Regions from separate parts of the Miniphocaeibacter halophilus genome, predicted to be linked through region 1. Evidence: a T-box and tRNA genes for the amino acid it is inferred to sense, from the RefSeq annotation. Region 1 holds a T-box; the other holds one or more tRNA genes.
What was found. A T-box is a leader RNA that pairs with one kind of tRNA and senses whether it is charged. The one in region 1 lies ahead of ileS (isoleucine--tRNA ligase), so its partner is inferred to be a tRNA-Ile.

Region 1 (3,398 bases):
TTAATAACCTATGATATGGTAGAATTAGAAGAGGAACAAATAATTACTAAATTAAGAAAAAAGCAAGACGAACTAGGTTTATAGGAGGTTCTTATGGTGCATTTTAAATATGAGGAAATATTGGATTCTTTAATTGATATTTTAATGGCAGAAAAAACAAAAGAAAAAAAGCTTCAGAAAGTTTCTGAAATTTTAAAAAACAATGTCCATGATGTTATATGGTCAGGGTTTTATTTAACTAACGAAGAAGAAGACTTAATTTTAGGACCCTATGTTGGAAAACCTGCTTGTATAAAAATATCACCGGGAGAAGGTGTTTGTGGTACGGCAGCTTTATTAATGGAAACAAAAAAAGTTTATGATGTAAGTAAGTTTCCAGGGCATATTCAATGTGATGAAGATGCACAGTCCGAATTAGTTGTTCCAATAATAAAAAATGATGTAGTTTATGGAGTAATAGATTTAGATAGCGATAAAATAGGAAATTTCACAAAAGAAGATCAAGATTTTGTTGAAAGAGTAAGGGATATTTTAGTTAATACCATTGATTGGAAGTAAAAGACAATGAAAGATATTTATAAAAAAAATAGATTTAGAAAAGACCTTTATTATAAAAATAATAAGGGTCTTTTTAAGATAAATTTTAAATTAAAGTCCAAAGAATATAGTTATCATAGTAGTAATAACAATAATTGTAAATATTATCATGCCGGGATTTAGTATTATTGAACTGTTTTTTTCAAGTTGAATTTCTCCCTTAGAAAAGTGAATATTATTTAAAATAGGAGTTAAGCAAAATAAAAACAACAATAAGCCAATAATTATTAAAACAAAGGATAAAATTCCCCACAGAAAGATAATAGTATTGTTATTAAAAGTTAGGGTAATTATTGAAATACCTCCGCCTAATAAATTTATAATCATGTGAATAAGTATTGGGTACTTAAGCTTTCCTGAACATACATATACTAAGGCTAAAATATTTCCTAGTATAAAGGCGTATATTCCTTGAACTATATTTAAGTGAAACATTCCAAATATTAGTGAACTAAATAATACATAGATTTTATCGCCATATATTGAAATTTTTTTATAGATAAAATATCTAAACATATATTCTTCAACGATTGGTGCTAGTATTACAGTCATAAAAAACATTATATAGGGATTTGAATTTATAATTATGTCAGATATTGGGTTACTGTTTAAATTACCGTGTAAAAATAATCCTAATAGCATTGTAATTAAATTTCCTAATATATTTATTAGAGAAACTAAAGCAAAACCCGATAAAGAAATGATAAATATTTGTTTTAAATTTAAAAATCTTTTTTCTACAGGTTTTTCTATAGGACTATTAGAAGCGGTATTCATTACTATAAGTCCAACAGGATAGGCTATTAGATATTGAATTACTAGGGATAAGATAAGAATTAGCCAATCATTTTCCAATAAATTTCGTGGAATAAAATTTCTAAATTCATTTAAAAGTATACTAAAAATATTTTGAATAACCATAATTGTAATTAAACCAAAGGCTATTCTACTAAAAGTGTTTTTATATTTTTCCATAAGATCTCCTTTTAATCTAGGATACTATAAATTATATATGATTTGTAGCTGGAACTAAATAATAATGGAAAAATTAAGATAATAAAAAACCAGCTATGTAAGTAGATGTTTTAAATAACTTGGACTTCATTATAAAAACTTTCTTTGTAATATGTATTTTTATAAAAACTCTACAAGAATAGGATAATAGAAAATTTCTTAGAAGGCGTTCTTTAATTACTAAACGAAATAATTATGAATTAACATATAAGAAGATGATAATATATTAGTGTATATTGCAAAACTTGACAAAATGGTGCTAAATATGTAAAATAATAAGGATTATAGACTGTGAAGAGACCGTTCCTACAATTGATTTTTTAGAGAGGTTCAGCTTGGTGAAATGAACTAATGAAATTATAGGAAAAATCAGCTTGGAGTTTAGTATTCGATATTTAGAATATTACGTAATACGCGTTAAGTATATTGAGTGGCATAGTCTTTGCTATGCAATTTAGGTGGTAACACGGTTAGAAGCGTCCTATTTTATATAGGATGCTTTTTGTAATTTATAGATTAATGAAATTAAATAATATATTTAAGGAGAGGAATTATGTCAAAGTTTAAAGATCTTTCTAAAGCACCGGTAAAGGAAAGAGAAATTGAAATTTCCAAATATTGGAAAGAAATAGATTTACTACATGAAACAGTAAACCAAAGACCAAAGGACAAAAATTATATTTTTTATGATGGACCTCCAACAGCAAATGGCAGGCCTGGAATTCACCATGTAATATCCAGAACTTTAAAGGATATGACTTGTCGTTATAAAACCATGAAAGGCTATAGAGTAAAGAAAAAAGCAGGTTGGGACACTCATGGTTTGCCAGTAGAAATTGAAGTTGAAAAGAAATTAGGACTTCACAGTAAAAAGGAAATAGAGGAATATGGTGTAGAAGCCTTTAATAAGGAATGTAGAAACTCTGTATTCACCTATGAGCAAGCATGGAGAGAAATGTCAGAAAGAATGGCGTTTATGGCTGACATGGATAATCCATATATAACTTTGGACAATGACTATATAGAAACTGTTTGGTGGCTACTAGATGGTATGTTTAAAAAGGGTCTTGTTTATGAGGGAGCTAAAATTTTACCATATTGTCCAAGATGTGGAACCGGACTTGCTTCTCATGAAGTAGCTCAAGGCTATAAGATGATAAAAACTCAAACTGTATATGTTGCCTTTAAAAGAAAGGACGTAGATGAGTATTTTCTAGCTTGGACAACAACACCTTGGACTTTATTATCCAATGTTGCCTTAACAGTTGGACCGGACGTAGATTATATTCTAGCTGAACTAGGTGGAGAGAAGTACTATATTGCCAAGGCTTTAGCAGATAAAGTTCTAGGAGAGGACTATAAAATATTAAAAGAGCTTAAAGGTAAAGACATGGAGTATATGGAATATGAGCAAATACTTCCATTTTTTAAACCCGATAAAAAAGCTTTCTTTGTAACAACAGCAGACTATGTATCAACAGAAGATGGTACAGGTATAGTTCATACTGCACCGGCATTTGGAGAAGATGACTATCAAACTGGAAGAAGATATAACTTACCGTTAATTAACCCGGTAAATGAAGAAGGGAAATTTGTCGGCTCTCCTTGGGATGGTCAATTTGTTATGGACGCAGACCATGACATAATCCATTACCTATTTGATAATGGTAAGGCATTTAGAAAACAGAAAGTAGAACATAATTATCCTCATTGCTGGAGATGTGGAACTCCATTAATCTACTATTCAAAACCATCCTGGTATATTGAAGTTACAAAATTAAAAGAAC
Region 2 (3,398 bases), 1.1 Mb from region 1:
TTAAAGGCTCTACAAGTTCAAAATTTACATCTTCAGGTAATCCACCAACATTATGATGACTTTTAACTAGTCCCTTACCATCTTTACCACTTTCTGCAATGTCTGGATATATTGTACCTTGTACTAAATAATCATATCCTGATAATTTTGCTTGTTCTTCTTCAAAAACTCTTATAAATTCCTCACCTATAATTTTTCTTTTTTGTTCAGGATCGGAAACTCCTTTTAATTTTTCAAGAAATCTATCTTCTGCATCTACAGTTATTAAGTTTATATGGTATTTACCTCTAAACATTTCTTCTACTTCTTCACGTTCACCCTTACGTAGTAAACCATGATCTACAAAAACACAAGTCAGTCTGTCACCTATGGCTTTATGGACTAAAACTGCACATACTGATGAATCAACTCCACCTGATAATGCACAAATAGCTTTTCCATTGCCAATTTGTTCTTGTATTTCTTTAACACTTTTTTCTACAAATTCTTTCATAGTCCCTCCTAAACAAATTTTATACATTTTAAATTATAACATAAATTATAATTTATATTATTAGAGAATCAATAATAGAGTTATCTTCTATATTAATTAAATCAATAGTCTTATTATTGATAATTGCACAGGAACTTGTTCCATCTTTTGGAATTGTTGTGCTACCTGGATTGATTACAATAATATTATCGATTTTTTTTAATACTTTTACATGGGTGTGGCCAGATACTACAATATTAGCATTAAATTCCCTTGCTTTTTCAATTCTTTTTTCTTCTGTTTCCTCATATCCATGAATTGCAAATATAGTATATTTACCAAAATTAAAAACCCTGGATTTGCTTTTTAAATCTTTTTTAATAACCATTTCATCTACATCACTATCACAGTTACCTCTAATATAATAAATATTTTCCAATTTAGATAAATATGTTGCTAAATCCCTGGGATTATAATTTTTAGGTAAATCATTTCTTGGTCCATGATATAGAACATCACCACAATGAATAATATATTCACAGTCTTGTAGTATTTTTAATACTTTTTTAGTTTGAACAATATCACCATGTGTATCACTCAATATACCAATTTTCATCTATTTCTCCTCTTTAATCTTTCTTTACTTAACTATTATATTAGATAATCCTGTAATTATGCAATAAAAAATCTATAGACTTTATAAAAAAATAAAATTTATAACTTTCTTCTATCTTACCGATAAATTTTAATCTATTATGGTTCTATAATTTCTGATATTGATAAAGGAAAATCAAAAACTTCTCCAAATTATTTTTTATAAAAAAAGAAACACTCTAAACAGCTTTTATCTAAGCTTTTAAAGTGTTTTCTTTTGGTGACCCATCAGGGGCTCGAACCCTGGACAACCTGATTAAGAGTCAGGTGCTCTACCAACTGAGCTAATGAGTCATATATTTAATAATTATGTAGTTTATAAAAATTGGTGACCCATCCACGCTTTGAGCATGGGACCTCCTGATTAAGAGTCAGGTGCTCTACATCTGAGCTAATGGGTCACATATAAACATCCTATAAAAAGGATAAAACATAGTATAAACTATGTCAAGTTTTTAAATAAAAAAAAGACAATCATAAGTCTTTTTGGTGCCCGGAGCCGGAATCGAACCAGCGACACGAGGATTTTCAGTCCTCTGCTCTACCGACTGAGCTATCCGGGCTAATTTATTTGCTTTTAAATAAAATATTTCTTGGCAATGCCAAGAAATATTAATATTGGTGGGCCTTCAGGGACTCGAACCCCGGACCTACCGGTTATGAGCCGGGCGCTCTAACCAACTGAGCTAAAGGCCCCAATAACTGGCGGAGAAAGAGGGATTTGAACCCTCGCATCCCGTTAAGGATCTACTCCCTTAGCAGGGGAGCCTCTTCAGCCACTTGAGTATTTCTCCTAATCCAATCTAAAAAAAATTGGCGGAGAGGGTGGGATTCGAACCCACGTGGGCGTGAACCCAAACGGTTTTCAAGACCGCCTCGTTATGACCACTTCGATACCTCTCCTTGATGGTGACCCATCCGCGACTCGAACGCGGGACACCCTGATTAAAAGTCAGGTGCTCTGCCGACTGAGCTAATGGGTCATATAAAACTGGCTGGGGTGACAGGACTCGAACCTGTGAAATGCTAGAGTCAAAGTCTAGTGCCTTACCGACTTGGCTACACCCCATTATGGCGCACCTAAGAGGATTCGAACCTCTGGCGCACGGATTAGAAGTCCGTTGCTCTATCCAGCTGAGCTATAGGTGCATACTGGAGCGGGTGAAGGGAATCGAACCCTCGCAACCAGCTTGGAAGGCTGGGGCTCTACCACTGAGCTACACCCGCGCAAAATCTCTAAGCAACTATTTTAGTATACCAATTCGGTTTTATTTTGTCAACCCTTTTTCAATTTGTTTTTATTGGTGGAGGAGAGCGGATTCGAACCACTGAAAGCGTAGCTAACGGATTTACAGTCCGTCCCCTTTAGCCAACTCGGGAACTCCTCCATGTTTAAAAAATGGAGCTGATGAGAGGACTTGAACCCCCAACCTACTGATTACAAGTCAGTTGCTCTACCAATTGAGCTACATCAGCAAATGGCGACCTGGATCGGACTCGAACCGACGACCTCCAGCGTGACAGGCTGGCATTCTAACCAACTGAACTACCAGGCCATATATGGTGGGCGGTACAGGGCTCGAACCTGTGACCCCCTGCTTGTAAGGCAGATGCTCTCCCAGCTGAGCTAACCGCCCATATATGGTGACCCTACCGGGATTCGAACCCGGGATACCGCCGTGAAAGGGCGATGTCTTAACCGCTTGACCATAGGGCCTTATGTGACTAATTTAGTATAACTTATTTTTTTTTACTTGTCAAATTTTTTATTATTTAATTTGCAACAAGCTATACTGTTTTGACGACAAAAATAATTATATGATAATTCCAAATAAAATGCAACAACAATAATATAAATTCCTTTTTATATTATATAATATTTTCACTTTTTATATTTTATTTCTACAAAATATTTTAGAATTGTACATATATGATCTAAAAACATATCAAAATCTTTTATGAAATTATAGCTAAATAATTAAAGTCCCTATAATGAAAAAACTATCGATTGATGAACTAAACAACATATATATATATATATATGTGAAGATATTTACGATTTAGAAAAAGCTAAAGATTATCTTTGTAAGGGAATTTATCTATATTATAATGAATTTTTAAGAGTGTTTACTTCCCCTATTGTTGATAATGGATTTTATATAGCGGACTTAAAAATAAAAAATATAACAAATAAAAAAGACAGGAGTTCTCCCCTGTCTTAGTTAATTTACTTTATATTGTCAGCTTTTCTCCATTCAGCATTTTGTACTTC

Region 2: it encodes a tRNA-Ile, which carries the amino acid that the T-box ahead of ileS (isoleucine--tRNA ligase) is inferred to sense. The anticodon was not compared.

The regions. Positions count from the first base shown of each region.
Region 1 covers NZ_CP066744.1:554,244-557,641, reverse strand. The annotation lists gene JFY71_RS02675 (NAD(P)H-dependent oxidoreductase) at 1-84, shown strand, start outside; gene JFY71_RS02670 (GAF domain-containing protein) at 94-558, shown strand; gene JFY71_RS02665 (CPBP family intramembrane glutamic endopeptidase) at 649-1,572, opposite strand; T-box leader at 1,894-2,098, shown strand; gene ileS (isoleucine--tRNA ligase) at 2,165-3,398, shown strand, end outside.
Region 2 covers NZ_CP066744.1:1,840,352-1,843,749, reverse strand. The annotation lists gene guaA (glutamine-hydrolyzing GMP synthase) at 1-493, opposite strand, end outside; gene yfcE (phosphodiesterase) at 546-1,088, opposite strand; tRNA gene JFY71_RS09220 (tRNA-Lys) at 1,345-1,420, opposite strand; tRNA gene JFY71_RS09215 (tRNA-Lys) at 1,453-1,527, opposite strand; tRNA gene JFY71_RS09210 (tRNA-Phe) at 1,614-1,689, opposite strand; tRNA gene JFY71_RS09205 (tRNA-Ile) at 1,746-1,822, opposite strand; tRNA gene JFY71_RS09200 (tRNA-Ser) at 1,830-1,920, opposite strand; tRNA gene JFY71_RS09195 (tRNA-Ser) at 1,941-2,029, opposite strand; tRNA gene JFY71_RS09190 (tRNA-Lys) at 2,034-2,109, opposite strand; tRNA gene JFY71_RS09185 (tRNA-Gln) at 2,119-2,195, opposite strand; tRNA gene JFY71_RS09180 (tRNA-Arg) at 2,199-2,275, opposite strand; tRNA gene JFY71_RS09175 (tRNA-Gly) at 2,280-2,353, opposite strand; tRNA gene JFY71_RS09170 (tRNA-Tyr) at 2,429-2,514, opposite strand; tRNA gene JFY71_RS09165 (tRNA-Thr) at 2,527-2,602, opposite strand; tRNA gene JFY71_RS09160 (tRNA-Asp) at 2,606-2,682, opposite strand; tRNA gene JFY71_RS09155 (tRNA-Val) at 2,688-2,763, opposite strand; tRNA gene JFY71_RS09150 (tRNA-Glu) at 2,769-2,843, opposite strand; gene JFY71_RS09145 (sunset domain-containing protein) at 3,354-3,398, opposite strand, start outside.